3 regions of the Clostridium sp. 7_2_43FAA genome follow, and region 3 is predicted to be linked to each of the others. Evidence: riboswitches for the same ligand, from Rfam matches in the RefSeq annotation. Region 3 holds a riboswitch; each other region holds the start of a gene.
What was found. Region 3 has a riboswitch for lysine ahead of CSBG_RS17100 (Na+/H+ antiporter NhaC family protein). Riboswitches for the same ligand answer to the same signal wherever they lie in the genome.
Positions count from the first base shown of each region.

Region 1 (10,672 bases), on a different contig from region 3:
ATTTTATTTATATTAATTTCAGTAATAATATTTAATATGATAAGTTTAAATCTTCATTAATAGTCTTTATACTAGCTTTTATTGATCCATTTACAAATGGTAAAGAAATATTTTTTGTTTTAATGTATCTATAAATGTATCTTGAGTACTAATAAGAAACTCTCTAACTAACAATATCAATGATTTAACTAAAAAAAGTTCAATTAATTTTTTATATGTTATTTTATACATTAAGTCTAAGGTATATAAATATACAATACAGTGAGCTAAAAAACTTTAAGAAGAATTTAAGGTGTTGATAAGTACATATTAATAAGTGGAAAAGTGTTAAAACTGTGGAAAGTTATCCACAAAATGTGGACAACTTGGAAAAACTGTTGAAAACTTTTTAAAAAGGTATTGACACAATATATATGTAAAGAATATATGTTTGTAACAATATGATGATTTTTGATGAAGAACACTAATATATGTAGTAGAATGTAATAGGTAATATTTTTAAGATTTGGATAATAAAATATAGTTATGCACAGTTTGTACAAAATGTGGATAAAAACTGTGGATAATGTTAAAATAATACTATAAATATAGGAAAAATAGGTGTTTTTAAAATTTAGCCTGTGGACAACTTATGATTTTATGAGAACTGTGGATAAAATATATGAAAAAAATGTTGAAAAAATTGGTTATAATTTTATTTAAGGAGAAAAATATGAAATACAATAAAAATATATATGAAGCAATATTTAAAAGTAGACCTAATAGATTTAATGCAAATGTTATATTAAATGGAGAAGAGATAGTAGTTCATGTTCCTAATACAGGGAGATGTAGAGAGATATTGAAGGAAGGAACAAAAGTATTTTTAAGAGAAGAATTAAATCCGAGCAGAAAAACAAAATATGATTTAATTGCAGCAATGAAAGATGACATATTAATTAGTATAGATTCCCAAGTACCTAATAAGGTTGTTAATGAAGCTTTAAATAATAAAAAGATTGATACTTTACATAAATATACTAAAATTAATAGAGAGAAAACTTTTGGAAAAAGCAGATTTGATTTTAAGTTGTCCACAGAGGGCGAGAGTGAAGTATATTATTTAGAAGTAAAAGGTGTAACTTTAGAAGATAGTGGACATTGTAGATTTCCAGACGCTCCTACAGAAAGAGGTGCAAGACATATATTAGAGCTTATAGAAGCGAAAAGACAAGGATTTGGTGCTGGTATTTTATTTTTGATTCAATTAGATAATGTTAAGACATTTTCACCTAATGACATAACTGACCCGGAATTTGGAAATGCATTAAGATTAGCAAAAGAAAATAATGTTGATATAATGGCATATAATTGTAAAGTTGAAAAAGATGGAATTGAAATAAATAAAAAAATTGATATAATATTATAATCACTATATAAGAGAGAAGTTAAAAAATTATATATTTAATTCAAATATATAATTAATGAATAATATTTAAAGAAAGTTGTTATTTAGAGAAATAGTTATTTAGTTAATTAAGAGGTGTATTATGAAGTACAAGTTTTGTCCTTTATGTGGTAGAGGATTAGAGGAAAAGTATAGTTGGGATGAAGGCGGGGTACCATATTGTCCCCATGATGATGTGATGTTTTTTGATACTCCAAAGCCATGTATAATGGTAGCAATAATTAAAGACGATGAAATATTATTATTAAAGCAAAGTTATATATATAAAAATTCTAAGGTATTGTTAACTGGATACGTAGATAATAATGAGACAGCAGAAGAAGCAGTTTATAGGGAAGTGAAAGAAGAGGCTGGAATTGATATAAACAATATTACATATGTAGGTTCTGATTATGTTAAAGATAAAGAAATTTTAATGATAACATTCATGGCTGACTTTGTTTCTGGTAAAATTAATAAATCAGATGAAGTAGAAGGCATGGGATGGAGTAAGTTAGCAGATGCATTAGATGAAATGAAAGAAGATATAATTGGAACCAAAGTTGTAAAAAGGGTATTGGAGATAAGGAAATCTAATGGTATATAAATGATTATGGAAATAGTAGATAGATTTATTAAGTTAAAATCTATCTACTATTTGTTTATTAACAAAATAAAAATAGTTAACATACAATTTAAATATAGCAATAAATTAGGAGAAGTAATGAAGTTTAAAGCAAATAAGTTAAAGGGGTTTGAAAATGAAGCTTTGTATAGAGAATTTAAGATCAATGAAGTAGAATACAAATGGGCTTTACCTCTAAACTTTGATTTTAATCCTAGCATAATAGTTTATCATCATACTGCGGATAATAATATGACACCTCAAAAGATAGATGAAATCCATAAAGGAAGAGGGTGGTCTGGAATAGGATATCACTTTTATATAAGAAAAGATGGTATGATATACAGAGGAAGACCAGAAAATTCAGTAGGTGCACATGCGCCAGGCGTAAATAGTAGAGCATTTGGAATAGCTGTGGAAGGTAATTTAAATAGCGAAAATTTAACTCAGAGTCAAATGAGCAGTATCATTGAGTTATCAAAATACCTAATGGAAAAATATAATATTAAAGATTTAAAAAGGCACAAAGATGTAAGAAATACAGAGTGTCCAGGAAAAAACTTTCCTTTTGAGGAAATTAAAACGAATTTAGGTATTTACTGTCTTTTAGTTATAAAATGTTTAATAATCAGCTCTATATATTTTAATAGATAAAATACTATCATTATAACTTATTTCAGCTTTATCTATCATCATTCCAACTAAGGAAAGTTCCCCTTCTAGTTCACATTCGCCACCTAAGTTCCAATAATATTCTTCAACTTCATGTTGACGATTAGTATTTAGTATCTTTTTTAAATTATATAATTCAATATCATCAATTTCTTTAATATGCCCCCAAATAAGGAATGAACTAGAATTATCTTCTGTATGAAATGTTACATTAATATCATTAGCTCCTAATTTGTGAAGATAAGTCATTATTTCATTAATTATTCTCAGGTTTTTCTCAAATTTAAACTTCATGTTTTAAATATTCTCCTTTTTAAAGGTAGTAACAACTGGAATTAAAAGCATTGCAACGAATCCAGCAGCTAAACCATTATTATATAAATTAAGACCACCATGAAGGTATCCTATATTAGTAACCATATTTACATGTAAGAATCCAGCTAATATACCTATATTAAAACCAAATTTCCCTGCTATAGGTGCAAGTGCTGTTGAAAATAAAATAGATAATATTAATGACGGGGAATTAATAGGATTAATATTTATTAAGGCTCCTAGTAGAGCACCTAATATAATAGGAATTACATTTCTTATGTGCTTACCAAAGGCTCCGAATCCAATTATAGTGAAAATACCAGAAATGGTTGGTCCGTTTAAATCACCATTTAGAAGTATTACAAGGAAGGTTGATAAAAATCCAAGGATACCCATATTAATATAACAAGTATCTCCAAATAGTAAATAAAAATCGCTAACTAACCTACCTGGTTGTTTAAATAATATACCTAGTTTTTCTTTAGGATCAGGATTGTGAAGTAAGCCAAGTATAATCAAATATAGAGAAATTATAAATAAAAAGATGGATAAAATATAATTTGATTCAGTATTCCAGACCATTCTAGTTTCAAACTCTATTCCTACAGCACGTAATATAGACATTAAGAGTGTAGCAAATAATCCGGCAGCGAAACCTACATTATATAAATTATATCCATTATGAGATTTAATACAGTGAGAAGCTATGGGGGCCAACATAAATCCAGTAAGTATACCTATTCCATGGCCTAGCAATATTCCAGATAAAGTTGAAAAGTTATCTGTAAAACTAAGCTGACTTACAGTTGGAGCTAATGTGGTTGAAAGTAGTGCCACTAAGCTATAATTAAGAAAAGGTTCTTTTTGATATTTTGAATAAAGATAAACACCTATTATTATTGGCCATATATTTAATAAATTTTTGCCGAAGAAGGAAAAACCAGTCATTAGCCATAATGACATGATAGTTGATCCATTAGGCTTTACACCTATAAATATCAAAATTAACATAGATAGAATACTGGTCAAAGCAGAATTAAATAAAGATGCACCAATTCCACCAATTTCAACATAATCAGTTATTAAAATATCTGGACTTAAAATTATTTTTTTTAATCCATGAAATATTTCAATGGGGGAATCTAATATTAGTGCGACAAAGATAAAAAATAAATACATTATTAATAAAACTACATAGGGGGGATAAAATCTCCTCTTTTTTATATAAATCACCTCTCAAAAATTATTATTTATATTATAAATTTAAAAAAAAATATATTGATAAAAATAATTTAATCTAATAAAATTATTTAGTTATGTATATCTTAATATATGTTTAAGGTAGTATAATATAATTATAGCTTAAAAATAATTAGAGTTAAATATAATATAGGAGGAGTTTGGTATGGATGGGAAAAAAATTAAACAGGTACCAGAGATAAAAGGATTATTAAGAAGTCATGTAATAGAAGTTCCTTCTTGCATAAGAGATTGCAGTGGAATAAAAATATTTGGAAAAAGAATAAAATCTTTATTATTTACTACAGATGTTGCCATTATAAGAAATACCAATGCCGATGCTATAATAGCAGTATATCCCTTTACTCCTCAACCACTTATAACACAAGCCTTAGTTATGGCAGCAGATGTACCTGTATTTTGTGGGGTAGGTGGAGGAATAACTCAAGGGAAAAGAGTAGTTAATTTGGCTTTGGATGCAGAATTTAAAGGGGCAATGGGGGTAGTTGTGAATGCTCCTACGGCAAATGATATTATAAGAAAAATACGAGAAACGATAGATATACCGGTAATAGTTACTGTAGTTTCAGAATGTGAAAATGTTGCTGAAAGAATTGAAGCTGGAGCAACAATACTAAATGTTTCTGGAGGTAAAAATACACCAAACATTGTAAGGAAGATAAGAGAGCAATTTCCGGCTTTTCCTATAATAGCTACAGGTGGACCGACAGAGGAAACTATAATGAGAACTATAGAGGCAGGAGCTAATGCAATAACATATACTCCACCACCATCTGGTGATGTGATGGGAAGTCTAATGGACAAATATAGAGATCTAAACTAAGTTAAAATATTTAATCAATAAAAATATAGAATAATAAGAGAAAAGGTGTATAATAATATATAAGACTAATGACCAAGGTAGAGGTGCTGTTATTAATAGTATTTATAATGAGCTTTGCAAAGTGATGAATTATAAAGAAAGGATTAACAGCCGAAGAAATATATCATTGCAATGATTTATTTCTGGGGATACATATAATATATGTATCACTGTCACGTAAGTGGAGGGCTACAAGGCAATAATTATAAATTTTATTATTATATGCTAAATATACCTATAGCCTTTAATTTCACTTAAGAAAATCTACCACTATGGAAAAGCCATAGTGGTTTTGTTTTATAATTCATACAAGTATATTTTGGAGGAGATTATATGATACTTTTTGGGGCAAGTAAAATAGAAGGAAATAATTTAATTATTGGGGGCATAAAGGCAAAGGATTTAGCAAAAGATTATGGGACTCCGTTATATGTAATGGATGAACAGCTTCTAATAGATAATTGTAGAGATTATGTAAAATACTTTAAAGTTAATTCTGAAAATAATAGAGTAGCTTTTGCAGGGAAAGCTTTTTTGACATTAGAAATGTGTAGACTTATAGATCGCGAAGGACTTTATTTAGATGTTGTTTCTGGTGGTGAACTATATACAGCATATAAGGCTAACTTTCCTATGGAGAAAATATATTTTCATGGAAACAATAAAACTTTAGAAGAAATAGAGTTTGGAATTAAACTAGGAGTAGGAAGGTTTATAGTAGATAATCTATGGGAAATGATAAAGATAAATGAGATATCTGAAAAGTATAATAAGGTTCAAAAGGTTTATTTAAGACTTACACCAGGAATAGAAGCTCATACTCATGAGTATATTAAAACTGGTCAGATAGATTCAAAGTTTGGGTTTGCACCAGTAGGTAATATAATCATGGATGCTATAAAAAAAGCTTTAGAATTAGAAAATATAGAATTAGTAGGTCTTCATTGTCATATAGGATCACAAATATTTGAAACAGAGCCATTTGCTGATGCTGCTGAAGTAATGATAAACTTTATAAATAATATAAGACAAGAAACAGGTCATATGATTGAAGAGTTAGATTTAGGTGGAGGCTTTGGTATTTATTATTCAGAAGGAGATAAACCAAAAGAAACAAAAGAATATTGTGATATTATATTAAATAGAGTTAATGAAGTATGTAATAAATTATCACTTAAAAAACCTATCTTAACAATAGAGCCAGGAAGGTCAATTGTAGCTAATGCAGGAACAACATTATATACTATAGGGTCAATAAAGGAGATACCAGGTGTTAGAAAATATTTAGCTATAGATGGTGGAATGACAGATAATATAAGGCCAGCTTTATATGAAGCAAAATATGAGGCCTTAATAGCTAATAAGGCGAGCGGAAATATAGAGAGTAAGGTTACAGTAGCTGGCAAGTGCTGTGAATCAGGAGATATTTTATTACAAGATATAAATCTTCAAGAAGCAGAAAGTGGAGATATACTTGCAGTTCTATCAACTGGAGCTTATGGATTTTCTATGTCTAGTGGATATAATAAAAATTTAAGACCAGCAGTAGTATTTGTAAGGAATGGTGAAGCAAAGGTTGTATGTAAAAGACAAAGTTATGAAGAATTATTAATTAATGAAATATGATTTTAGAATAAAGAATAGGGTAAATGAAATTCATTTGCCCTATTTTTAATAATATATACTCTATTTAAATTTTCAATAAATATGATATACTAGAATATAAGCTAAAAAAAGAGAGGTGAGTAATAACAGTATTATTATGGAGAAAAGAGAATACATAGTAGATAGATTCGAGAGAGATTATGCTATATTGGAAATTGAATCCAATGAATTAATTAGTGTTAAAAGAAGTGATATAATAGGGAATGCAAAAGAAGGAGATATTTTATTTAAGAAAGATGACTTTTATTTTATAGATGAAGAAGCTACCAAATTAAGACGTGAAAACATTAATACTATTATGAAAGGATTATGGGAAGAATGAGTGAGAGTAATAATGTAAATGAAGGAATTGATATAGAAGAAGGTAAGAAAGATAGTAATTCTAAGAAAAGTTTTATTACTGAATGGGGAATTCCAATAATTTCAGCGATAATATTAGCTTTCCTTATAAATAAGTTCTTATTATTCAAAGTTTTAATTCCATCAGAATCAATGGTACCTACATTAAATGTTGGAGATAGACTTTTTGTTACAAGAGTATATAATTTAGAAAAGCTTAAACGAGGGGATATTATAGTATTCCACTCAGAAGAACTTCAAGATTCATTAATTAAAAGATTAATAGGATTACCAGGAGATAAAATAAAGATAGAAAATGGTAAAGTATTTGTAAATGGAGAAGAATTACAAGAAAATTATATAGGTGCTGAAGACAATTTTAATGGAGAGTATGAAGTACCAGAAGGAAAGTACTTCTTTTTAGGAGATAATAGACTTTGGTCAAAGGACTCAAGATATTGGATTAATCCATATATTGATGGTGAAGACATAAGTGGTAAGGCTCAAATAAAAGTGTATCCCTTTGATCAAATTGGTAAAATAAAATAAAGATACAAAGAAAGGAAGAGCTATGGGAAATAAAAATACAGAAGAAAATAATAATAATAGAAAGCAGCATACTTTATTCTATGCAGTAATGGCATTTCTATTTTTATACGCTTTTACTTCAACTAAAAATTTTATGACTACCCAAGAAATAAGTTATAATGAATTTTTAAATATGGTAGAAGATAAGCAAGTAGAAAGTGTTATAATTTCATCTACAGAGATAAAAATATTACCTAAAATCGATGAGAATAATAAGAGTACAGGAAAGGTATTGTTTACTGGTAATGTTGATGATCCTAATTTAATAAATATTTTAAATGAATCAGGAGTAGAGTTTAAAGGAGAACCAGTACAAAATAATTTTATAGCAGAATTTATTTTTAGCTGGATAATAATGCCGCTAATACTTTTCTCTATATTTAGATTTTTAGCCGGAAGAATTGGTAAGAAAATGGGTTCATCTCCTATGATGGGGATGGGAATGGGAAAAAGTAATGCTAAAATATATAAAGAAAATGATATAAAAATAACTTTTGATGATGTTGCAGGTCAAGATGAAGCTAAAGAATCATTAAAAGAAATAATAGATTATTTAAATAATGCTAGTAAGTACACAGAAATAGGTGCTAAGCTTCCTAAAGGAGCACTTTTAGTTGGTCCACCAGGAACAGGAAAGACATTATTAGCAAAAGCAGTAGCTGGTGAAGCAAATGTTCCATTTCTATCAATATCAGGTTCAAACTTTGTAGAGATGTTTGCAGGGATGGGAGCAGCAAAAGTAAGAGATCTTTTCCAAGAGGCAGAAAAAAATGCTCCATGTATCATCTTTATTGATGAAGTAGATTCTATAGGTAAAAGTAGAGATTCTCAGCTTCAAACTAATGATGAAAGAGAACAAACACTAAATCAATTATTAACACAAATGGATGGATTTGATTCAACTAAAGCAATAGTTGTTTTAGCAGCTACAAATAGACCAGAAATATTAGATAAAGCATTATTAAGACCTGGAAGATTTGATAGAAGAGTAATAGTAGATAGACCGGATTTAAAAGGAAGAATAGACATATTAAAAGTTCACTCCAAAGGAGTAAAACTTGGAGATGATGTAAATCTAGAAGAAATTGCAAAAAGTACTCCTGGAGCAGTAGGAGCAGATCTTGCTAATATAGTAAATGAAGCAGCTTTAAGAGCTGTAAAGCATGGTAGAGAATTTGTAATGCAGGAAGATTTAAGGGAAGCTGTAGAAGTTATAATAGCAGGTAAGGAAAAGAAGGATAGAATTCTATCTCCTATGGAAAAGAGAGTAGTTGCATTCCATGAAGTAGGTCATGCACTTGTTGCTGCATTATTAGATAAAACAGATCCAGTTCATAAGATAACTATTGTTCCTAGAACTATGGGAGCGTTAGGATATACAATGCAATTACCAGAAGAAGAAAAATACTTAGTATCAAGAGATGAATTGACAAGTCAAATAATGGTTATGCTAGGTGGTAGATCGGCGGAAGAGGAAGTATTTAACTTGGTTTCAACAGGTGCTTCTAATGATATAGAGAGAGCTACACAAACAGCTAGAAGTATGGTTACTATTTATGGAATGACAGATAAATTTGATATGATGGCTTTAGAGTCTGTTCAAAATAGATATTTAGATGGAAGAGCTGTAAGAGAATGTAGTGATGAAACCTCAACTTTAGTAGATGAAGAAATATTAAAAATAATAAAAACTTGTCATGAAAATACTAGAAAGTTATTAAGTGAAAATAGAGATTTACTTGATAAAATTTCAGAATATTTATTAGAAAAAGAAACGATATTCGGTGATGAATTCATGGAATTTGTTTATGATAAATATCCAGAACTAAGAGATAAGAAAAAGAAAAAGATTGAAGATTCAAGTGAAGTTATAGAAGTAGAAGAAATAACAGAAGTTTAAAATAACGAAAAATGGATAAATTAATGAGAGGGTGTACATGATTTATTGTTACACTCTTTCTTAATAATATAAATTTAAAATCAAAGGGGGATCAGCTCTTGGATAAAATAGAATTATTAAAAGAATATGAAAACTTAAAAAATACATTAAATATTCTTAATGAAGAAACCTTAAAATATATAGATAAGAGAAAAAGCATTTCAGAATATATACTTGATTACAGAAAAAAATATATAGAGGAATATAGAGATGATGAAGATAAGTTAATGGAATACTTTGATCATGAAAGATATATCAAAGAAGAGTCATATAAAATGATAGATAAAAAGTTAGGTGAATTTGTTAAACTTAAAGAGTCTCCATACTTTGGAAAAGTTGGTTTTGTAGATGATGGATATTCAGAAGAGCTATATATAGGTAGATATGGATTGACTCCAGAAGGAAGTTATGATCCTGTAATAGTGGATTGGAGAGCACCGGTTGCATCTTTATTTTATAAAGGAATGCTTGGAGAAACCAGTTATAAAAGTCCACAAGGAGAAATACCAGTAGATATATTATCAAGAAGACAATTAATTATAAAAAAGGCTAAATTAGAAGGATATTTTGATTCTGATATAAATATACAGGATGAAATACTACAAATGGTTCTATCATCTAATTCGGGAGAAAAGCTTAAGGATATTGTAAATACGATACAAAAAGAACAAGATGAAATAATAAGAGCTGATAGAAATAAAGTTGTGGTTGTAAATGGAGTTGCAGGTTCAGGAAAAACTACTATAGCTCTTCATAGAATTGCATATCTTTTATATAATTTTAGAGAACAATTAACAGATAAAGTTCTTATTTTAGGACCAAATGACATATTCATGGATTACATTTCAGAGGTGTTACCTAATTTAGGAGAAACAGCAGTTATTAATGAAACATTTTTATCTTTTGCATATAAAGAAATAGGCTTAAATGAACCTGTAAGAGATATAACATCTTATTTAGAAGAAGTACTAAAAGGTAATG
Region 1 covers NZ_JH815221.1:98,795-109,466, forward strand. Annotated here, with positions in the region: gene sfsA (DNA/RNA nuclease SfsA) at 713-1,408, shown strand; gene CSBG_RS01195 (NUDIX domain-containing protein) at 1,530-2,033, shown strand; gene CSBG_RS01200 (peptidoglycan recognition family protein) at 2,151-2,705, shown strand; gene CSBG_RS01205 (hypothetical protein) at 2,673-3,017, opposite strand; gene CSBG_RS01210 (DUF1576 domain-containing protein) at 3,021-4,217, opposite strand; gene CSBG_RS01215 (hydrolase) at 4,444-5,121, shown strand; lysine riboswitch at 5,192-5,360, shown strand; gene lysA (diaminopimelate decarboxylase) at 5,494-6,786, shown strand; gene CSBG_RS01225 (DUF3006 domain-containing protein) at 6,923-7,147, shown strand; gene lepB (signal peptidase I) at 7,144-7,713, shown strand; gene ftsH (ATP-dependent zinc metalloprotease FtsH) at 7,736-9,652, shown strand; gene CSBG_RS01240 (AAA family ATPase) at 9,751-10,672, shown strand, end outside.
Region 1: it holds a riboswitch for lysine, as region 3 does, so the genes downstream of both, lysA (diaminopimelate decarboxylase) here and CSBG_RS17100 (Na+/H+ antiporter NhaC family protein) in region 3, are expected to answer to the same signal.

Region 2 (10,672 bases), on a different contig from region 3:
TAATGAATATATATTAGATATAATAGGTGTAGGATATGAAGGAGAAGGAATAGCTAAAATAGATGGATATCCTATATTTATAGAAGGAGCTATACTTGGAGAAAAGGTAAGAGTTCTAATAGTTAAAGCAAAAAAAAGTTTTGCATATGGTAAACTTTTAGAAGTTATAGAACCTTCTAAAGAGAGAGTAGAGCCAAAATGTAAAAATTATAAAAGATGTGGCGGATGTTCTATTCAGCATATGAATTATAAAAAGCAATTAGATTATAAATATGAAAGAGTTAAAGATTGCATATATAAAATAGGTGGATTATCACAAGATATTGTTAATTACCCTATAGGTATGGATACACCAGAAAGATATAGAAATAAAGTTCAATTACCTGTCGGAATGGTTAAGGGAAAGCTTTCAATTGGTTTTTATGCACCAAGAAGTCATGATATAATAGATTTAGATACATGCTTAATTCAAGATAATATAGCTGATGAAGTGACTAGAATAGCTAGAGAATGGATGGAAAAGTATAATATATCTCCTGCGAGTATAGATGGAAAATTTAATCCTCAAGGATTAGTAAGACATATAATGATACGTAGGGGGTTTAAAACAAATGAAGTTATGGTTGTATTAGTAACAACGAAAAATAATGTAAGACACATAAATGATTTTGTAGAACTTATAAAAGAAAATGTTAATGGTATAAAAAGCATTATACAAAATGTTAATGAAGCAGATACAAATGTAATTTTGGGAGAAAAGTGCATAACCTTATGGGGAGAAGATACAATAACAGATTATATAGATGAATTTAAATTTAATATATCACCTCTTTCATTTTTTCAAGTTAATCCAAAGCAAACAGAAGTATTATACTCAAAAGCATTAGAGTATGCAGGCTTAACAGGAGAGGAAGTTGTTTTTGATGCATATTGTGGTACAGGAACAATAACGTTATTTCTTTCTCAAAAAGCAAAAAAAGTTTATGGAGTAGAAATAATAAAAGCAGCTATAGATAATGCTAATGAAAATGCAAAGATTAATAATGTTAAAAATGCAGAATTTTTTGTGGGAAAATCAGAAGAGATAATCCCAGATTTAATTGATAAAGGAATTATACCAGAAGTTATAGTTGTTGACCCACCACGAAAAGGATGCGATATAAAATTATTAGAAGCGATAGGTGATGCTAAACCTAATAGAGTTGTCTATGTTTCCTGTGATCCTAGTACCTTGGCTAGGGATTTGAAAATATTAGAGGAAAAAGGATATAAAACAGCAAAAGTGCAGCCTGTTGATATGTTTCCACATACGTCACATGTTGAATGTGTAGCTTTGTTGAAAAATAAATAATTAATTTTTAATAAATAAGGTCGTCAATTTATAAGATATATTCTTAAATTGATGACCTTTTAAAATTTATATAATAGGTATTAAGGATATACTTAAAGTTATATTTAGTTAATATGAGGGGAAAACTTAGTACGTTGTTTAAAAGTGGGGATTTTTAGGAAAATCTGATTATTATTGAAAGTATGGTAGTTATGGAATATAGTAATGATAAGATTAAAAGTAGAATTTGACATATATTTATTAACCAAGATTTTATCATTGCTATTGTTCAGGAAAGGAATAGAAAAGGAAAAAAGCAGAAAAAAATAGAGGGGCAGGCAAAGACTTTATATTGAAGGTAATATTTATAAGATAGGCTCAATAGTTTGTTTTATTGCTACACCAGAATATAGAGGGAAAGGGATAGCCACAAAATGCTATAAATGATTTTAAAGAAAATTATTATAATATAATTAAGGCTTATCCTAAGTCAATAGGTAAAGCTAACGCTGAAAATAATCATGATCCATTAAAAATGTATTTAGATAATGATTTTGTATAAGTCGGTGGTAATGGAATTTTTGCTATTGTAAAAGAGGAAATATAGTAAAAGGACTTGCTTAGACTTTTGTATTGTGAAGAATATTAGAGAATTAGTTATAGCCATCAATTTAGGGGACTACTCCTAGACTGGTGGCTTTATAAATATTAACTAAAAACAGGGAGCGAAAAAACAATTTGCTACGTCTAATAGGTGTAAGTGCGCCATAAGAGAGGAGGTAACTTATGGATTTCCTTTTGGTACAAGATGAGAAGAAATCGGTTAAAGAACAGAATATAGAAAAAGAAATGAAAAGATTAATGGATACTTATGGCAATGATGTGCTAAGGACGTCATATATGTATCTGAGAAATCTACAGAATGCTGAGGACGCTTTCCAAGAAGTGTTTATTAAGGTTTTTAATAAGCTTGAAAGTTTTAAAGGGGAAAGCAGTGAAAAAACATGGATTATTAGAATAACAATTAATGTATGTAAAGATATGCTGCGCGGTTCATGGTTTAAGAGAGTGTTGCTTACGGATAAGTTAAAAGATAAAAAAATAATTATAGGAATTGAAAATAGAATTATTAAAATAGAAGAGAATAAAATTTTATTTGAAGAGGTAATATCCTTATCACAGCGGTTTAAAGAGGTTATTATACTTTATTACTATCAGGATTGTAATACAACAGAAATAAGTAAAATTTTGAATGTTGCTGAAGGAACTGTAAGAAGTAGACTACACAGAGCGAGAGAGATACTTAAAACCAGGTTAGGAGGGAGGATTGACTTAAGTGAATAAGATGAAAGACTTTAAAAATATAGCAGATGATATTATGAGAGATATAAAAGTTAATGAAGAACTTAAGCAAAAGACTTTGATAAAATATGCAAATAAAAAGAATATTTCAATCAGTAAATTACTAATACCAGCTGCGTGCTTTATCTTAATTCTTGGAATCATAGATATATATCATATTCTAAAGTTAGAAAATAAAGAAAATCAAGATGAAGGTTTAACGAATAATATTATGATGAACGGTGAGCATAGTGAGTCAATTCCGGAGAGTTTTGGTAATAATATACTAAGTACTAAGGAGGAGAAAAAGTGGGCTATAGGTACACTTGATGATGCAAAAATAGATTTTGGAAGCTCTTTTATTATACCCACTTATATTCCACAAGACTATAAGCTTGAACAAATTAACGCTTCAGGTTTTGAGGAAGAAAAGGCATCTAAAATTGTTATTAGTTATTTTTCTGGGGATCAGTCATTTATTATTATTCAAGAAAAGGCTCAAATAGAAAGTGAATTTGATAATTATGAGAAAGTTGATATTAATGGAACTATAGGATTGTTAAAGTCAAATGCATCAATAGATATGGAAAATGAGGATAGCATTAATACTGAGTTACATTGGTCTAAAAATGAAATCCAATATTCAATTATAGGATTAATAACACAAGAAGAAGCAATTAAGATTGCAATATCTATGAAATAATAAATTGGAGGCGGGATTTTTATGAAAAAGTTTAAAAGTATAAGGGCTATTATTTTGGGAATAGTTATAACAGTATTATCATCAAATGTGGCTTTCGCTGAAACAGCTGAAGATAATAAATCTGGAAATCAAATTATGCAAATCACTGTTGTAGATGAAAACTTAGTTAAAAAGCAAGAAGAAATTGATGAGATTATTTTTAATAACAATAGTAAGGAAATTATTGATAAAGGCTTTAATGTCATAAGTACTAGCATAGTTGGTAGCTTTGTTGAGGTTAGAATAGAGCCTTACAATGAAGAAAATGCTGAGCATCTCTATAATATTCTTGGTAGAGATATGATTAATGTTGTTGAAGGGGAACAAGCAATACCAATAGCAAATGAAGATAGTAATACTGATGCTGAGTTTAAAATAACAAGTAGCGAAGATAGTGCTCAAGATGCCGAACTTTATACCTCAAATGATATTAAGGTAAACGATGATAAATATAATGGATTTATTATGCTAGGGTTAGTATTGGCGGTTAGTGCACTTGGTGGAGTTGCTATTTTATCTAGAAAGAGAAAAGTTAGCTTTAGAAGATGATTTTAAAGGGATGGCGGTAGTAATTTTTTATTGTCAATATTTATAATGATCAAAAAGATTTAAAGATAAAAAGCATCTCATAAGAGGTGCTTTTTATAAATTATAATTTTTGTACATTTACGGCCATAGGGCCTTTTTCATTTTCTTGTATATCAAAAGTTATGTTCTCTCCCTCGTGAAGATCTTTTTCAGGGCCTTTCTCTTTAATTTGAGAATGATGAACGAAAACATCATTTCCTTCATTACATGAAATGAAACCATATCCTTTTTCCATGCTATACCACTTTACTGTTCCAGTATATTTAGACATAAAAAACCTCCATTAATTTAATTATCATTACATAGTATCTATAAAAAAATATATTTTAAACTTTAAAATGAAATATTTTTTGTAAATTTGCAAAAACATCTAATATTTCATGCCTATATCAATAATAAGGGGAAGTTAGCCAATTTATGGGTAAATATAGATAATCAATAAAATGAAGAATTAAAAATAAAGGACTATAATATAAGGAGATTTATAAAAAAGATATTGAGAATTTATTAGGGGAGATGTTAAAAGTGTTAGATATCTTAATAAAAAATGGATTAATAGTAGATGGAACAGGAAATCCCGCTTATATTATGGACTTAGGAATTAGAGACGGAAAAATAGTTAAAATTCAAAGCAATATAAATGATGATTCCAAGAAGATTATAGATGCAGATGGACTTGTAGTTTCACCAGGATTTATAGATGTTCATAGTCATAATGATTTAATTCCTTTTATGGATAAAGATATGCAAAGTCTTAAAATAAGACAAGGTGTTACTACGGAATTAGTAGGACAATGTGGATTAGGTGTTATACCTTGTATAGAAGATGAAAGTAAGCTTTGGAAAAATTATATAAAAGGAGTTGTAGGATATCCTAATATAAAATTTGATTTTAGGGATGTTAATGATTATTTTAAAAAGATAAGTGGAAAAGGGATAAAAAATAATTATGCAGTACTTATCTCGCATGGAGCAATTAGGGCTAAAGTAAAAGGATTTAATCCTTCAGAAGCTTCAAATTATGAAATTAAAGAAATGTGTGTCTTAATTGAAGATGCAATGAAGCAAGGGGTTATAGGCATGTCTTTGGGCCTTCAATATATGCCTGGAATTTATAGTGGGAAAGAGGAATTAATAGAGTTATGTAAGGTTATTGAAAAATATAATGGTATAGTTATGGTTCATGTAAGAAATCATGATAGAAACATAATAAAAGCTATAAATGAAGTAATTGATGTATCTAGGGTTTCAGGGGTAAAGATTCATATATCTCATATGAGGTCTTATGATTCAAAGGAGCTTGGATGTATTGCAGATAAATTAATTAATTTAGTTGATAATGCCATAAAAGATGGAATTAATATTACTTTTGATGAGCATCTTTATACTTCAGGAAGTACCTTAATGACTCAGCTTCTACCACCATGGATAACTGAAAAAGGAAATGAAGCCATGTTAGATATGCTTAAGGACAATGAAGTTATAGAAAATATAAAGAAGGAACTTGAAGATTTAGATACTAATTATGAGGGATGGGATAATTATAGTGCTATTGCTACTTGGGATGGAATACTAATAACATCATTAAATAAAGAAGAAAACTTGAAGTATATGGGTAGAACAGTTGAAGAGTTAGCAAGAGAACAAAATATTCATCCAGTTAATTTTATTGCTAAGTTACTTATATCTGAAGAAGGTGGAGTTGGAATAGTAACATTAAATATTTTTTCAGAAGAGGATACCATAAAGCTTATAAAACATCCTCTTGGAATGATTGGTTCAGATAGTATTCCTGCTGGAGACCCACATCCTAGATTATATGGAAACTATCCATTATTTATAAGTAAATATGTTAGAGGTAAAAAAGCGTTAACTTTAGAAGAAGGAATTTATAAGTGCAGCTTATTACCAGCAAAAACCTTAGGATTAAAACAGATAGGAGTGTTAAGAGAAGGGAAAAATGCAGATATAACTATATTTGATTTTAATAATATAGTTGGGTATGAAGACTATATTATTAAATCTAAGAGTCCTAAAGGAATAAAATATGTGATAATTAATGGAAAGTTATCTATGGATAATGAGTTAATACTAGACAATAAAAATGGGAATATAATCAAAAAATAAAACTATTTTATAGTAGATGATTATATATATTCAAATACTATAGAGCATTTTGTATCCTGTTTATTTGTATTAGTTTTTATAATATTTTGAAATGTAATTTAATATATGTATTGACAGATATATGAAAAGGGTATAAACTATATTTAAAATTTAATAAATGCCTCACTTTTATATGTGGGGTAGAGGCGCAAAATTTAACAGTCTTTAGTGGAGCTTGAGAAGGTGATGAAACTATGGAGAAGGAAATTTTGCCGAAGCTTGTAATATTTCTCAGTGTTACTTGCTGGGTCTGCAATTAAGAGTTGCAGGACTGTCTTAATAAACTTCCCGGTTTATTAAGTTGTGCTATCTCAAATGGGAAAGATGAGGATTAGGTTATCTGTAAGATTGGACCTGAGCTTTGCTCAGGTATTTTTTTATAGAATCTTATCTGAATATTTAAGATAGCACCAACCCAAGAATTAAGGGTTGGTTTTTTTATTATAAAAAAGGAGAGGATTCAATATGAAGAAAAAATTATCACTATTAATTTCACTATCATTAGTAGCAATACTAATACTAACAGGTTGTGGCTCAGGAAAGTCAGCAAAAAATGAAAATGTATTTAGGGTAGGAATGGAAGCTGGGTATCCGCCATTTAATTGGACACAAATGGATGATTCAAATGGAGCAGTAAAAATAGAAGGAAGTTCAGAGTACGCAGGTGGATATGATGTTGAAATTGCAAAGAAAATAGCAGAAGGGCTAGGCAAAGAATTAGTAATTGTTAAAACTGAGTGGGACGGACTGGTGCCTGCATTAACTTCAGGAAAAATAGATGCAATTATTGCAGGGATGTCTCCTACAGAAGATCGTAAGGAAACAATTGATTTTTCAAATAACTATTATCAATCACAATTAGTTATGGTAGTTAAAAACAATGGGAAATATACAAATGCTAAAAGTCTAGCAGATTTTAATGGAGCGAAAGTTACTGCTCAATTAAATACATTCCATTATTCAGTAATAGATCAAATTGAAGGCGTAAAGAAACAAGAAGCTATGGATAACTTCCCAGCAATGAGAGTTGCACTTGAATCAGGAGTAATTGATGCATATGTATCAGAAAAGCCAGATGCTACAAGTGCTCAAGCTGCAAATTCAAACTTCAAAATGATTGAACTTGAAAATGGATTTGTTACAAATCCAGAGGAAACGCAAACAGCAGTGGGGATTAATAAAAACAGTGATTTAACTGAAAAAATAAATGAAATTTTATCAGGAATATCAGAAGAAGAGCAAGTGAATATAATGGCAGAAGCTGTTAAGAATCAACCAGCAGCTCAATAAATTTTATAGAATGGGTTATAAAATATAATAACCCATTCTAAACTTACAACTTGCTTTTATTTTAGGAGGATTGAAATGAGTATTGAATGGATAATAAAAATACTTCAAGATAATTTACCTATGTTCTTACGAGGAGCAGGTATGACACTTTTAATTTCCATAATAGGAACCTTGATAGGAACTTTAATAGGTTTATTAGTTGGTGTTATAAGAACAATTCCTGTTCCAGAGAGAGGTATAAAGAAAGTATTTCTTAAAATAATAAATATAATTCTTTCTATTTATATAGAATTCTTTAGAGGAACGCCTATGATTGTACAAGCTATGGTGATTTATTATGGGTCTGCACAATTTTTAGGAATAGATATAAATAAAATAGTAGCAGCATTATTTATAGTATCTATTAATACAGGTGCATATATGTCAGAAATAGTAAGAGGTGGTATAGTATCAGTAGATAAGGGACAATTTGAAGCAGCTCAAGCTATTGGAATGACTCATTCTCAAACGATGATTAATGTAGTATTACCACAAGTAATTCGTAACATTTTACCAGCAACAGGCAATGAATTTGTAATTAATATTAAAGATACATCAGTTCTTAACGTAATTTCTGTTTCTGAGTTATTTTTCCAAACTAAATCAATTGCGGGAAATAACTTCAGATATTTTGAATCTTTCTTTGTTGCATGTTTTATTTATTTCATAATGACTTATACAGTAACTAGAATATTAAGAGCAATAGAAAGAAAGCTAGATGGGCCAGATAATTATATTATGGCAGGAAATCAAATGCAAGTAGAAAGACCTGAAGATATGTTACGTAAATCAAAAGACAATGTAGTGGCGTAATGGAGGAAAAGTTATGAAAAAAGTAATTGATATAAAGCATTTAAATAAATCTTTTGGATCTCACGAAGTATTAAAGGATATTAACTTTTCAGTAGATAAAGGAGAAGTTGTTTGTATAATAGGTTCTTCTGGATCAGGAAAATCAACATTATTACGTTGTATTAATATTTTGGAAAAACCAACTGGTGGTGAAATAATATATAATGGAGAAAATATTTTAGATGATAATCACAATATATATAAATATAGAACTAAGCTAGGAATGGTTTTTCAGCAGTTTAATTTATTTAATAATCATAATGTATTAAGTAACTGTGTAGTTGGACAAATGAAAGTCCTAAATAGATCAAAAGAAGAAGCTGAAAAAGTTGCTATGAAATATTTAGAGGTTGTCGGAATGGGAAATTTTATTAATGCTAAACCTAAACAATTATCAGGTGGTCAAAAACAACGTGTTGCTATAGCAAGGGCTTTATCGATGGAACCGGATGTTATTCTTTTTGATGAGCCAACATCAGCTCTTGATCCAGAAATGGTAGGAGAAGTTCTTAAAGTTATGAAAGAGCTTGCTGAAACTGGTCTTACAATGTTAGTTGTAACACATGAGATGGGATTTGCAAAAGAAGTATCTGATCGTGTAGTGTTTATGAATAATGGTATTATTGAAGAAGAAGGAACTCCAGAGCAAATATTTAATAATCCAGTAAAAGAACGTACACGTGAATTCTTAAAACGTACGTTAAATAATATCTAAAGAAAACTACTATCAAAAATTTGATAGTAGTTTTTTTATTTTTAAAATAGATTTAAAAAATGCAAATAAAATACATATATTAAATGATAAAATTTATCATCTTTTATCTAAATTTAGAATAAAAAAATACGATAACTTAATTATATAGAATAAAATAAAGTTTGTGTATAAGGGGGATAAAAGGAATATGAAAAAGACAATAAAAAAGGAAATAATTCAACTTTTAATTTTCACATCAATAATACCAATAATAGTAATTTTTATAGCAAATTTTTATTCACTTAATAAAAATATTAATGAATTTACAGATTCAGCAATTAAAAGTAGTATTAATTTATTAAATGAGGAATTAGTAAATATTCATTTAAATAGTGATAGAGATGTTTATTATTTAGCATTAGATGCTAATGCTAAAGGAATAAAAGAAAATAAAAATAATGAAGCATTATGGTTTGAAAAAACTTTACAAAATTATACTAAAGTAAATGATGATGTTGTTTCAGCATATATTGGAAGTGAGGATGGAAAGTTTTTATTATCCCCTTATGAAGATATGGGAAGTGATTATGATCCGAGAAATAGAGAATGGTACAAAAAAGCTGTAAATAACCCATCAGAAGTTATAATGTCAGAGCCTTACGAAGATGCACTTAATGAGAGGATTGTAGTTACTTATTCTAGGGCTGTATTTAATGATATAGGAGAACTCCAAGGAGTAATAGCAATAGATAAAAATTTAGAAAAATTATCTGAGATAGTTAGAAATATCGATTTAGGAGAAGGAGCATTTACGACTATATTTAGTAAGGATGGAACTATTATTGCAAATAATGATTCTAGCTTAATTGGAAAAAATGCCAAGGATATTCCTTGGATAGAAAAAGTACTTAATATTGAAAATAACACTAGTAAATATTTGAAATTGGATGGAATAACTTATCTAAGCTATAGATCTATAGAAAGTGAGAGCGGATTAAATATAGCTGCTTTTATTCCAGTTAGTGAGCTTATAAAATCATATGTGGAGGATCTTATATTATCAATAATAGTATTTATATCTATTGTAATACTTGTAATTATATCTTCAAAAATATATACAGGTAAATTAACTAAACCAATAAGACAAGTTGTAGATGTATTAAATAAGATAAAAAATGGAGATTTTACAGAAAAAGTAGAAAGCAAGATCTATTATAATAAGGAAATAGATTCAATGATTAATGGATTAAATACTCTAATAGAGGATATGGGAGTATTATTATCTGGAGTGAAGGAAGCGTCAGAAAAAGTAAATTGTGGCTCTGAAACTTTATTTGGTATTATTTCAGAATCAAGTAATGTAGGAGAAGAAGTAGCAAAATCTGTTCAACAAATAGCAGAGGGGGCTACAAATCAAGCAGCTCAATTAGATGAAGGTGTAAGGGTAGTTGGAGAATTAGAGGATGAAGTAAATAAGTCAATAGAAAGCTCAGATAGGATGCTAAATACTTCAAAGGAAGTTAAAATATCTTCTACTGAAGGAATAGTTGCAATAGAAAATTTAAGTGAGATATATGAAAAAAATAAAGAAGCAAGTGAAAATATGGCTTTAAAGGTTGATATGCTATCA
Region 2 covers NZ_JH815221.1:60,107-70,778, forward strand. Annotated here, with positions in the region: gene rlmD (23S rRNA (uracil(1939)-C(5))-methyltransferase RlmD) at 1-1,351, shown strand, start outside; gene CSBG_RS01015 (sigma-70 family RNA polymerase sigma factor) at 2,117-2,674, shown strand; gene CSBG_RS01020 (DUF4367 domain-containing protein) at 2,676-3,374, shown strand; gene CSBG_RS01025 (hypothetical protein) at 3,396-3,962, shown strand; gene CSBG_RS01030 (cold shock domain-containing protein) at 4,063-4,272, opposite strand; gene CSBG_RS01035 (D-aminoacylase) at 4,527-6,128, shown strand; lysine riboswitch at 6,301-6,484, shown strand; gene CSBG_RS01040 (transporter substrate-binding domain-containing protein) at 6,633-7,457, shown strand; gene CSBG_RS01045 (amino acid ABC transporter permease) at 7,533-8,309, shown strand; gene CSBG_RS01050 (amino acid ABC transporter ATP-binding protein) at 8,323-9,063, shown strand; gene CSBG_RS01055 (methyl-accepting chemotaxis protein) at 9,251-10,672, shown strand, end outside.
Region 2: it holds a riboswitch for lysine, as region 3 does, so the genes downstream of both, CSBG_RS01040 (transporter substrate-binding domain-containing protein) here and CSBG_RS17100 (Na+/H+ antiporter NhaC family protein) in region 3, are expected to answer to the same signal.

Region 3 (10,672 bases):
CTCTTCCCTTAAAATGCTCCGCAACATATTCACTTTGATGTGAATCGCTACTTGGAATGATATAATAATCTATGTTCTCTTTTTCCATAGCTTCTCTGAATTTTTCTAAATTATTCATATTTGCCCCCTTAATAAACTTAAGATCTGTTAAGTTATATATTTTTATAAATAATATTATAGCCATATATTTCATGATAATCTATATATTCATTTAATTCTAAATATATTGTATTTTCTGAAAACTTATTGATTTAATTAAATTTTTTTTATATAATCTATGTATTGCATAAAAAGGGGGAGACTTATATGGGAAATGTATCTAAATTTAAAGACTTTTTAGTAGAAGCTAAGAGAAATACTTATGCTTCAAAAGCTAAGAAAGAAGAATCTTCTAGACCAAACTCAAAAGACTACGCTTATAAAAAATATAATTATTATTACCTTGATAGTCATGTTGGAGATAAGGAGTTCATAGGCGAGGAATTAGTTTGGCACAACGAAAAGGTCTGCTGGGGTATGAATTACAAGGGACAAGTTCTTGTTAATGAAACACCTTCTGGGTTTAATAAGTTTTTAAGAAGCGCTTTAAAAAACGTATCAGAAGATTCTCCATTCAGAGGTCCAAAATATTTTAAAAATGAAGACTTTATTTATGAATGTACTTGGGATGGAGATTTATCTTCATTTAATGGAGTTGAATCAATATCTTATAATGGAAATGAAATATTTAAGCTTTATTTTCATGGTGGAAGTCTTAAATAAATATTTTTAAATTAAAATGAAGCTCTACAAGCAGATATCTTGTAGAGCTTCATTTATTATATATTTAATAATATCCACTTTGCCTATATCTTAACTACGTCCTAGTTCATTAATCTTCTAAATCAATTTATAATTTTCTATTTTGCTTCTTCAACCTTTTTACCTAGTATTTGTACTCCTAAGAACACTGCTATTATAGATATTGGAAGCACTATATACCATTGCAATCCAAAACCTGCTGGTATATATCCAAATAAAATTGTTATAGCTGCTATAAATAAAGCATACCACATTTGAGTATTTACGTGAGCTATATGATTACATCCTGCCCCCATTGATGAAAGAATTGTAGTGTCTGATATCGGTGAGCAATGATCACCAAAGATAGCTCCAGTTAATACTGCACTTGTACTAACAATTACATAACTCATGTCTGGGTTCATCGAATATGCTAATGGTATTGCAAGCGGCATCAATATTCCCATAGTTCCATATGCAGTTCCTGTTGCAAATGAAATAATAGCACCTAGTATAAATATAAGGCTTGGAAGTAAGAAGTTAGGTAATGATCCTGAAAGTAATGAAACTAAATATTTTGCTGTTCCTAGATCTTTTATTACAGAACTTAGTGACCAAGCTAGTAATAATATTACACCTGTTATTAATAAAGGTTTCATACCATCTATCCATGTATCTATTGCTTCTGAAACTGTAAATATTTTTTTAGCTACTCCCATTATTATTGACACTATACTTGCTACTAATGCTGATTGGAACAAAGCAACTGATGCATCTGATGCACTAAAAGCTTCTTGTATTGCTTTAAATGATAATGGTGAATTAGTCATTATTCCTTGAAGGGCAACGTCCTCTCCCCCCATTATTGCGGAATAACCACTAAAATAGAAACAAAGTAATGCAGTTATAACTAGCACACCTATTGGAATTATCGCATTCCATATACTTAGCTTTATCCCTTCCTTTGGTTCAAGCTCATCATGATCCATATTAGAATCTGATGCAACTTCCTCTTCTTCAAAACTTAAGCCTCTTCTTCTTGCTTCTACTTCTGCCCTATACATAGGACCAAATTCCTTTAATAATATTGAAGTAATAAATACAAAAACTAATATTAGTATATTATAGAATCTATAAGGTATTGTTTGTAAAAATACTCCAAAAGCATCAACCTCTTGACCTATTCCATTAATAAAAGCATCATTTATTAAGCCAACTTCTAATCCTATCCATGTAGATACAATAGCTAATCCAGCAATCGGAGCTGCTGTTGCATCTATAATAAATGCTAATCTTTCTCTTGATATCTTCATTTTATCTGCTACAGGCTTCATAATAGGACCTACTATTAATGAATTAGCATAATCATCAAAAAACACAGCTAATCCTAATAAAAGAGTAACAACTTGAGTACTTTTTGCAGTCTTAGCCTTTCTTGCTAGGGCTTCCGCAACTGCCTTAGCTCCTCCCATTTTAGCAACTAAATGTATAACTCCACCTATAACTAATACTTGAAGAATTATACCAGCATTCCACGGATCAGCTAATGAGTTTAAGATCCTGGATACAAAATCTAAAAATGACTGTACGATAGCACTTAAAAATGAATTATCTACTAGCTGTACTAAGAAAGTTCCTGATAATGTTCCAATAAATAAAGATATAATTACGTTCTTTGTTAAAAAAGCTAATACTATTGCTACAACAGGTGGTATTAAAGTTAGTAACCCATAATGGTTTGCATTAGATGTAGCTGTATCTACCTCTGCAGCAAAAACTATTGATGTTGATAGTAAAGTCATCATAATAGTCATTAATAATACTTTAATACTTTTTTTATTATTCATATTTACTCCCCCTTAATATAGTGTTGTAAATAATTAAAGGGCAGAAATTAAAAAGAGCCTTGAGTTTTCACTCAAGGCTATAAATATACTCTAAACTATAATAGAAAAAAGTAACATTCCTCAAGCGATAGCTCACCACAAAATAAGTTTGTGACAGTGTTACATATATTTTATGCAACCCCAGCCATATGATTTTAAAGCATCAATCATACGCTTCGGCGATATTTCCTTTCCTATTAAATCACTGTGCTTACCTCATTAATAGTACTCTTAAGTATCGCGCCTCTACCCTTGTCGTTATTCACATTTAATTTATACTAATATTATATAATTATCAACTTAATAAATCAACCATAATTATTAGTCCTAATTTTTAATAATCCTATTTATCTGCCATAAAAGCTTCTATTTCCTCTACTGTTTTAATCATTTCTTTTGTTAACACTTCATTTCCATCTTCAGTAATTAAAACATCATCTTCTATTCTTATACCAATACCTTCATTTTCGATGTATATTCCTGGTTCAACAGTATATATCATTCCAGGCTCAAATGTAACATCTCTATTTTCTAACTCTATGTCATGGGTATCCATTCCTAAACTATGACCTATACTATGATAATAGAATTTTGATACATCATCTTTTTCTGTCATTAATCCAAGTGAAATACATTCTTCTGAAATCCAATCCTTTGCCTTTTTATTTAAATCAACAAACTTAACTCCTGGCTTCATTTCTTTAATAACTTTTTCATTTACTCTAAGAACAGCATTATACACTTCTTTTTGCCTTTCAGTAAACTTACCGTTGATAGGAAATGTTCTTGATATATCTCCATTATAATATTTATATTGAGCACCCAAATCAAATAATATTAAATCTCCATCCTTTAATTCTGAGTCATTAGTTACATAATGTAGCACTGTAGCATTTTTTCCAGCTGCTGCAATAGTTTTAAAAGCAAAATCCTTTACTCCATTTTTCTTGCAGATGAAATCAAAATATGCTTCTAGTTCATATTCCTTAATCTCAGACTTAGAATTTCTCATTAATTCTTTTACGCCTTCTATTGTGATATCTATTGCTTTTCTTATTCTACTGACTTCTTCATCAGTTTTAATAAGCCTTAGATTTCCTATAAGCTTAAAAGCATTTTTAATATTTATATTATAATATTTATGTTTAATTTCATTTACATACTTATATGATGTATTTCCAGCCTCTAGGTCAAGATATATATTTATCTCTTCTTTGTTAAGAACTACTTTTTCTATAAAATTATTAAATTCTCCAAGGTATTTAACATCTTCAATCATACAAATTTGAGAGACTTCTTCTTTTCTAATAGTCTTACCCTCCCATTTTTCTGCAATAGGATCAACTTCTTTTATAAACAAATATTCATTTGTTTTACCATTAATCTTAGATAAGACTAAAATATGATTTTCTTCATCAATACCAGTTAAATAATAAAAGTTTCTATTTGGTGTAAAAGGATATTTTTCATCTGCAGTTTTCTTTGGAGCCTTTCCTGCAAATAAAATCAGTAAAGAATTATCATCAATACTCTCTAATACCTTACTTCTATTATTCTTATAGAATTCCTTATTCATAAATTCACTTCCTCTTTTTTATTCCATAGCTAACACTTTAACACTAACAACATTAGGTAATGCCCTTAAAGTATTAACTAAGTGTTTTAAATCCTTTTTCATATTAGATATATCCAACGTTATGGTTACATTTGCAGCCATATTTATAGGTATATCTTGATTTATTGTTAATATATTTCCCTTATTAAAAGCAATACAATCTAAAACTTTAGATAAAGTTCCAGTTTCATGAGATAATAGTACAACTAAGGTTATCTTTTTACTATTTATCCCCTCTGACATAGGAAAAACATAATCCTTATATTTATAAAATGTACTTCTACTTATTCCTGTTTGCTTTACAGCTTCACTTATGTCTTTTGCTCTTCCCGTAAAAAGACTTTCTTTAACTTCTAAAACCTTTTTAAAAACTTCCGGTAGAACTTTACTACTAATAATATAAAACTTTTCTGAAGCCATAACATCACCTGCCCCTATATGAAAATTAAATAAGCTATATAATTAATAATTATATAGCTTATTTAAAAGAAAATACATATTATTCGTAATGTTTATTTTTTATTATATTTATATATGAATCTTATTTGACTTCTTAACTCTTTCTATAAAAGTTTTTATTAGCGAAACCAAAATAGATATAACTCCTCCTAATGCAAAGCAAAGCTGTATGTTTCCAACAAATAAACCAACTAATACTCCAATTCCTACTCCATATGCTAAAAATATAGCTAAGACTTTTATTTCTTCATCTGACAAAAATAATCCGTCATTCCACTCCATCTCTTATCCACTTCCCTCCTTTATTTCTATAAATTTATTATAGAATATTTTTTACATTAACTAGTTACAAAATTATTACGTATTGTTTAAAAATTATTAATTATTCTGTATATTTTCCCAAATTATAATAAAAGCCTACTTACTAAAAAAATTGCAGCTATTATTGCAGTTATATCAGCTAGTATTGCTGCCCATAATGTGTGCCTAATTTTCTTAATTTGTACAGCTCCAAAATAAACTGTTATTGTATAAAATATAGTTTCTGTTGTTCCCATAATTACTGAAGATATTAATCCTATAGTAGTGTCTGGTCCATATGTCTTTAAGATATCTGTTAAAATCCCAACAGCACCACTACCCGATAATGGTTTAACTAATACTAATGGAATAACTTCTTTTGGTAGACCAATTAATCCACCTATTGGAGCTATCATATTATTTAATATATCTAATAACTTTGCCTCTCTAAATATGTTTACAGCTATAATCATAGCTAATAAGTATGGAAATATGTTTAAACAAACTTTTAGTCCATCCTTTGCACCTTCTATAAACCATTCATAAACCTTTCGTCCCTTAAACATTCCATAAGTAATAATTATTATAACTATTATAGGAATTATGCTTTTCGTTAAATATTGAAACATCTGAAGACTCCCCCTTTTAAAAATACCGCTGTAGTATTTTGCAACAAATAACTCCCATTACTGCAGCAATAGTGCTTGCTAACACAGCTGGCATTATTATTGCTCCTGGATTACTTGATCCACAAGCTGCTCTTATTGAAATTACAGTAGATGGAACTAGCTGTATGCAAGCTGCATTCAAAACTAAAAAAAGAGACATATCATTTGAAGCAGTTCCTTTTTCTTTATTTAACCTATCCATTTCTTGCATAGCTTTAATTCCAAATGGAGTTGCTGCATTTCCAAGTCCCATCATATTAGCAGTTATATTCATTACTATTGCTCCTAAAGCCTTTTCATCTTTTGCTGCTTCTTTAAATATTAACTTTAAAATAGGTCTTAAAATTTTTGCCAATTTGTTAGTAAACCCACTTTTTTCAGCCACTTTCATTACCCCACACCAAAAACACATAAGGCCAACTAATCCTATAATAAGAGAAACTGTTGAGTCAGCTGAAGATATTATAGCCTTAGATATCACCTCTCCATTTCCTGTGAGTAACCCAATTAGCACTCCTAAAAATATCATTCCGAACCAAATATAATTTATCAAAATCTCACCTCTTATGAATTACTTATACAATATATGCCTTGCATCTAATATTTATTAGTGATAGGATAAATATATGTAATATTAATTATGTTTATATACATAAAGGAGACGAATTATGAAGGAATCTAACTTAAAAATAGCTCAAAAAGACATTGATGACGCCTTAAAAACAGTAGAAGATATAGTAAGTGTGCTAGATAACACTGATCTTCCTAAAAATGTATTAAAAGAAAAATTTGTTACATTAACAGAAAAAGTTCAGGAATTAGAAAATATATTAAAAACTGAAGGAATTCTTTAAATTTATAATAAAACAAAAAAACAACTTCATTTCTGAAGTTGTTTTTTTGTAACCCATAACTCACATTCTCTTATTGATTAGATAACCCACTTCTAATCAGACCATACACTATCATGCTTTCTCATACACATAGTCGAAATTGAAAACGTTTAATAATATATTAACATAATTATATCACGATTTCTATTTTGTGGCAATATATAAAGGTATAAAAAAGTAGGAATATTGAAACATATTCAATATTCCTAATTAAAACTTTACTTACAACTTTCTCTTTCTATAAGTTGATAGTCGAGAACATATTGTGATTCTTCTAATTCCTTTTTATTTAACATCTTTATAAGCATTCTCATTGCTACTGATCCCATATCATAACTTGGTTGCTTTATTGTTGTTATCTTAGGATAGAAAACTGAAGAAACTGCATTATCATTAAATCCTATAACGCTTACATCTTCTGGAACTCTTTTACCACGCTCTCTCAATGCATTTATTACTCCCATAGCAATTTCATCCGAAGCACAAACTACTGCTTCATAATTCTTCTTGCTGTTTTCGAAATACTCAATTGCTTCATATCCAGTCTTAACTTTTAATCCTTTAGTATAAACTAAATCCTCATCTACATTAAGACCTTTTTCATTTAGAGCCTTTTCATATCCTATGTATCTATCTCCCCAAGCATTCATACTCTCTTTCTTGGCACCTACATATGCTATGTTATTTAATCCTTTGTTTAATAAATAATTTGTAGCTTCCTCTAAAGCCTTTACATTATCTATTATTACACTTGGTAAACTTTCCTCTTTATCTTTAGATTCAACCAATACTGTAGTCAAATCTAATTCATTTATGATATTTAAAGTTTCTTCTTGTAATGATGAACTCATATATATAACTCCATCAACCATTTTCTCTTTAAGTACTCTTAAATATTCCTTTTCCTTTTCATCATCGAAATCAGAGTTACATAATATAACGTTATAATCATATATATTAGCAACATCCTCTGCTCCTCTAACTATTTCAGGATAAAAACCACTTGAAATATCCGGAACTAAAATACCGACTGTTTTTGTCTTTTGCGTCTTTAAGCTTCTTGCTACTATATTAGGTCTATATCCAAGTTTTTTTATAGCGTCTAAAACCTTCTTCTTTGTATCTTCATTTACAACATCTATATCATTTAAAACTCTGGAAACAGTAGCAATTGAAACGCCCGCTTCTCTAGCAACATCTTTTATAGAAGTAGCCATACCAACATCACTCCATTTTTCTTTATAATCTTTTATCCTATTCTAACTATATATTATACTATTTGCAAATAATTAATACAATATTCAAGGTTTCTCTTTATAATAATTTACTATATATTTGCAATAAAGATGTCATATTCGCCTAAAACATACTGTCAAATAATAGCATTTAAATAAAATTAGAATCTTTTAACTTGTATGAATACCAAATAATATATATTACATCAAGATTTCCTTTACTTAAATAATTCTTTTAACTATTTAATCAAATACTATACTTAATTATATAGTAATTGAAAATATAAATTAGAGTTAAAAAGTTAGAAGCTTAATGAAAAACCTCTAACTTTATTAACTTATTTTTTAAATTTAATTCATTACTTCAACTGTCATATTTAACTTTTCACCATTTATAACAGTTTCAGTATAATCTACTTTTTCATTAATAACAATTTCTTGAGTTAGTGTTTCTCTCTTTATTACATCAGAATACTTGTTAATAACACCTATTAGCATATCATTATCCGCAACGAATAATCTAATCTTATCTGCTACTTCAAAACCTTTTTCTTTTCTCATGTTCTGTATCTTTGATATTATTTCTCTTAGGTGTCCTTCTTCTCTTAATTCTTCTGTGATAGTTGTATCTAAAACAACACCTATTTGACCCTCACCAGCAAAAGCATATCCTTCTAATCCTTGCATTGTTACTAAAACACTTTCACTATTTAAAACTATTTCTGTTCCATCTACTACTATAGTTTCAGTACCACCATTTTGAAGCTTTTGTGCTAATTCCATTTGATTTCTTGAAGCTATTTCTTTTCTTATTCCTGGAATTAATTTACCATACGCTCTACCTAATACAGGTAAGTTAGGTTTAATTTCAAAATTAACATATTGTGATAAGTCAGCACCAAACTCTACTAATTTTATATTAAGCTCATCTTTTATAATATCGCCATAGTATCCTGGTATTGCATCTGTTGATAATAGCATCTTTGAAAGCGGCTGTCTATTCTTGATATTAGCGCCATTTCTAGCACTTCTTCCAAGTTTAACAATTGTGTAAGCTAAATCCATTTCCTTCTCTAGATTTTCATCAATAGCACTTTCATCTACAGCTGGCCATGAACATAAGTGTACGCTTTCCACAGCAGATTTATCTAATCCAATAACTAGGTTTTGATAAATTTCCTCAGTTATAAACGGTACAAATGGAGCTGCAACTTTAACTAAAGTAGTTAAAACTCTATATAAAGTAACATAAGCGCCAATCTTATCTTCTGTTAAATCTTCTGACCAATATCTAGCTCTATTTCTTCTTACATACCAGTTTGATAACTCATCTGTAAATTCTTCTATAATTAATGCAGCTTGAGTTATTTGATATGAATTTAAATTGCTATCTACATCCTTAATTAATGTATTAAGCTTTGACATTATCCATTTATCCATTACATTTTCTGATTTGAAATCTTTATAATCTAATGGATTAAATTTATCTAATTCTGCATATAAAACATAGAATGAATATACATTCCAGAAAGTGCTTAAAAACTTTCTTTGAGCTTCTGCTACATCATCAATAGAGAACCTTGTTGGAAGCCATGGGGCACTTGCAGTGTAGAAGTGCCATCTTGTTGCATCTGCACCTTGTGCATCTAAAACTTCAAATGGATCTACAACATTTCCCTTTGACTTTGACATCTTTAATCCCTTTTTATCTAATACGTGTCCTAAAACTATACAGTTTTCAAAAGGATTAGTATCAAATATAGCTGTTGAAATAGCTAATAATGTATAGAACCAACCTCTTGTTTGATCAACGGCTTCTGAAATAAATTGAGCTGGGAAATTCTTTTCAAATAGCTCTTTATTTTCAAATGGATAGTGTAACTGTGCAAAAGGCATTGATCCTGAATCAAACCAACAATCTATAACTTCAGCAGTTCTTGTCATTTCTTTGTTACACTTAGGACAATTTAAGTGAATGTTATCTATATATGGCTTATGAAGCTCTATATCATCAGGAACATTAATTCCTTTTTCCTTTAATTCTGCGATACTTCCTATACATTCTCTATGGCCACATTCACATTCCCAAATAGGAAGTGGAGTACCCCAATATCTATCTCTTGATATACCCCAATCAATAACATTTTCTAAGAACTTACCAAATCTACCTGTTCTAATGTTATCTGGATACCAGTTAATTTTATTATTATTTTCTAAAAGCTTATCTCTAAGCTTAGTCATTGCAACAAACCAGCTTTCTCTTGGATAATAAAGAAGTGGTGTGTCACATCTCCAACAATGTGGATATGAGTGAAGATGCTTTTCAGCCTTAAATAACTTATTATCCTCTTCTAGATACTTAACAATGCTTTCATCGCACTTCTTAACAAACTTTCCTGCCCAAGGCGTTACTTCATCTACGAAATTACCACTTGCATCTACTAAGTTTATAAATCCAATGCCATTCTTCTTTGCAACTATGCTATCATCTTCACCATACGCTGGTGCTATATGAACTATACCAGTACCATCTGATAAAGTTACATAGTCTCCATGTATAACTTCAAAAGCTTTTCCTTCAACTTCACCAAAAGGAAGTAATCTTTCATACTTAGTACCTAGTAACTCAGTTCCCTTGAATTCTTTAACTACTTCGTAGTCTTCTCCTAAAACTTTTGGAGCTAATTCTTTAGCAACTATTAATATCTCATCTCCGACTTTAGCTTCAATATAATCATAAGCTTTATTAACACATAATGCTAAATTTGATGGTAAAGTCCAAGGAGTTGTTGTCCAAGCTAGGATGTATTTATTTTCTTCGCCTTCAACTTTGAAC
Region 3 covers NZ_JH815223.1:163,482-174,153, reverse strand. Annotated here, with positions in the region: gene CSBG_RS17110 (aminopeptidase P family protein) at 1-118, opposite strand, end outside; gene CSBG_RS17105 (DUF5680 domain-containing protein) at 307-762, shown strand; gene CSBG_RS17100 (Na+/H+ antiporter NhaC family protein) at 900-2,627, opposite strand; lysine riboswitch at 2,748-2,923, opposite strand; gene CSBG_RS17095 (aminopeptidase P family protein) at 3,010-4,242, opposite strand; gene CSBG_RS17090 (ACT domain-containing protein) at 4,261-4,701, opposite strand; gene CSBG_RS17085 (hypothetical protein) at 4,810-5,022, opposite strand; gene CSBG_RS17080 (nucleoside recognition domain-containing protein) at 5,145-5,669, opposite strand; gene CSBG_RS17075 (nucleoside recognition domain-containing protein) at 5,686-6,261, opposite strand; gene CSBG_RS17070 (hypothetical protein) at 6,377-6,562, shown strand; gene CSBG_RS17065 (LacI family DNA-binding transcriptional regulator) at 6,820-7,818, opposite strand; gene ileS (isoleucine--tRNA ligase) at 8,188-10,672, opposite strand, start outside.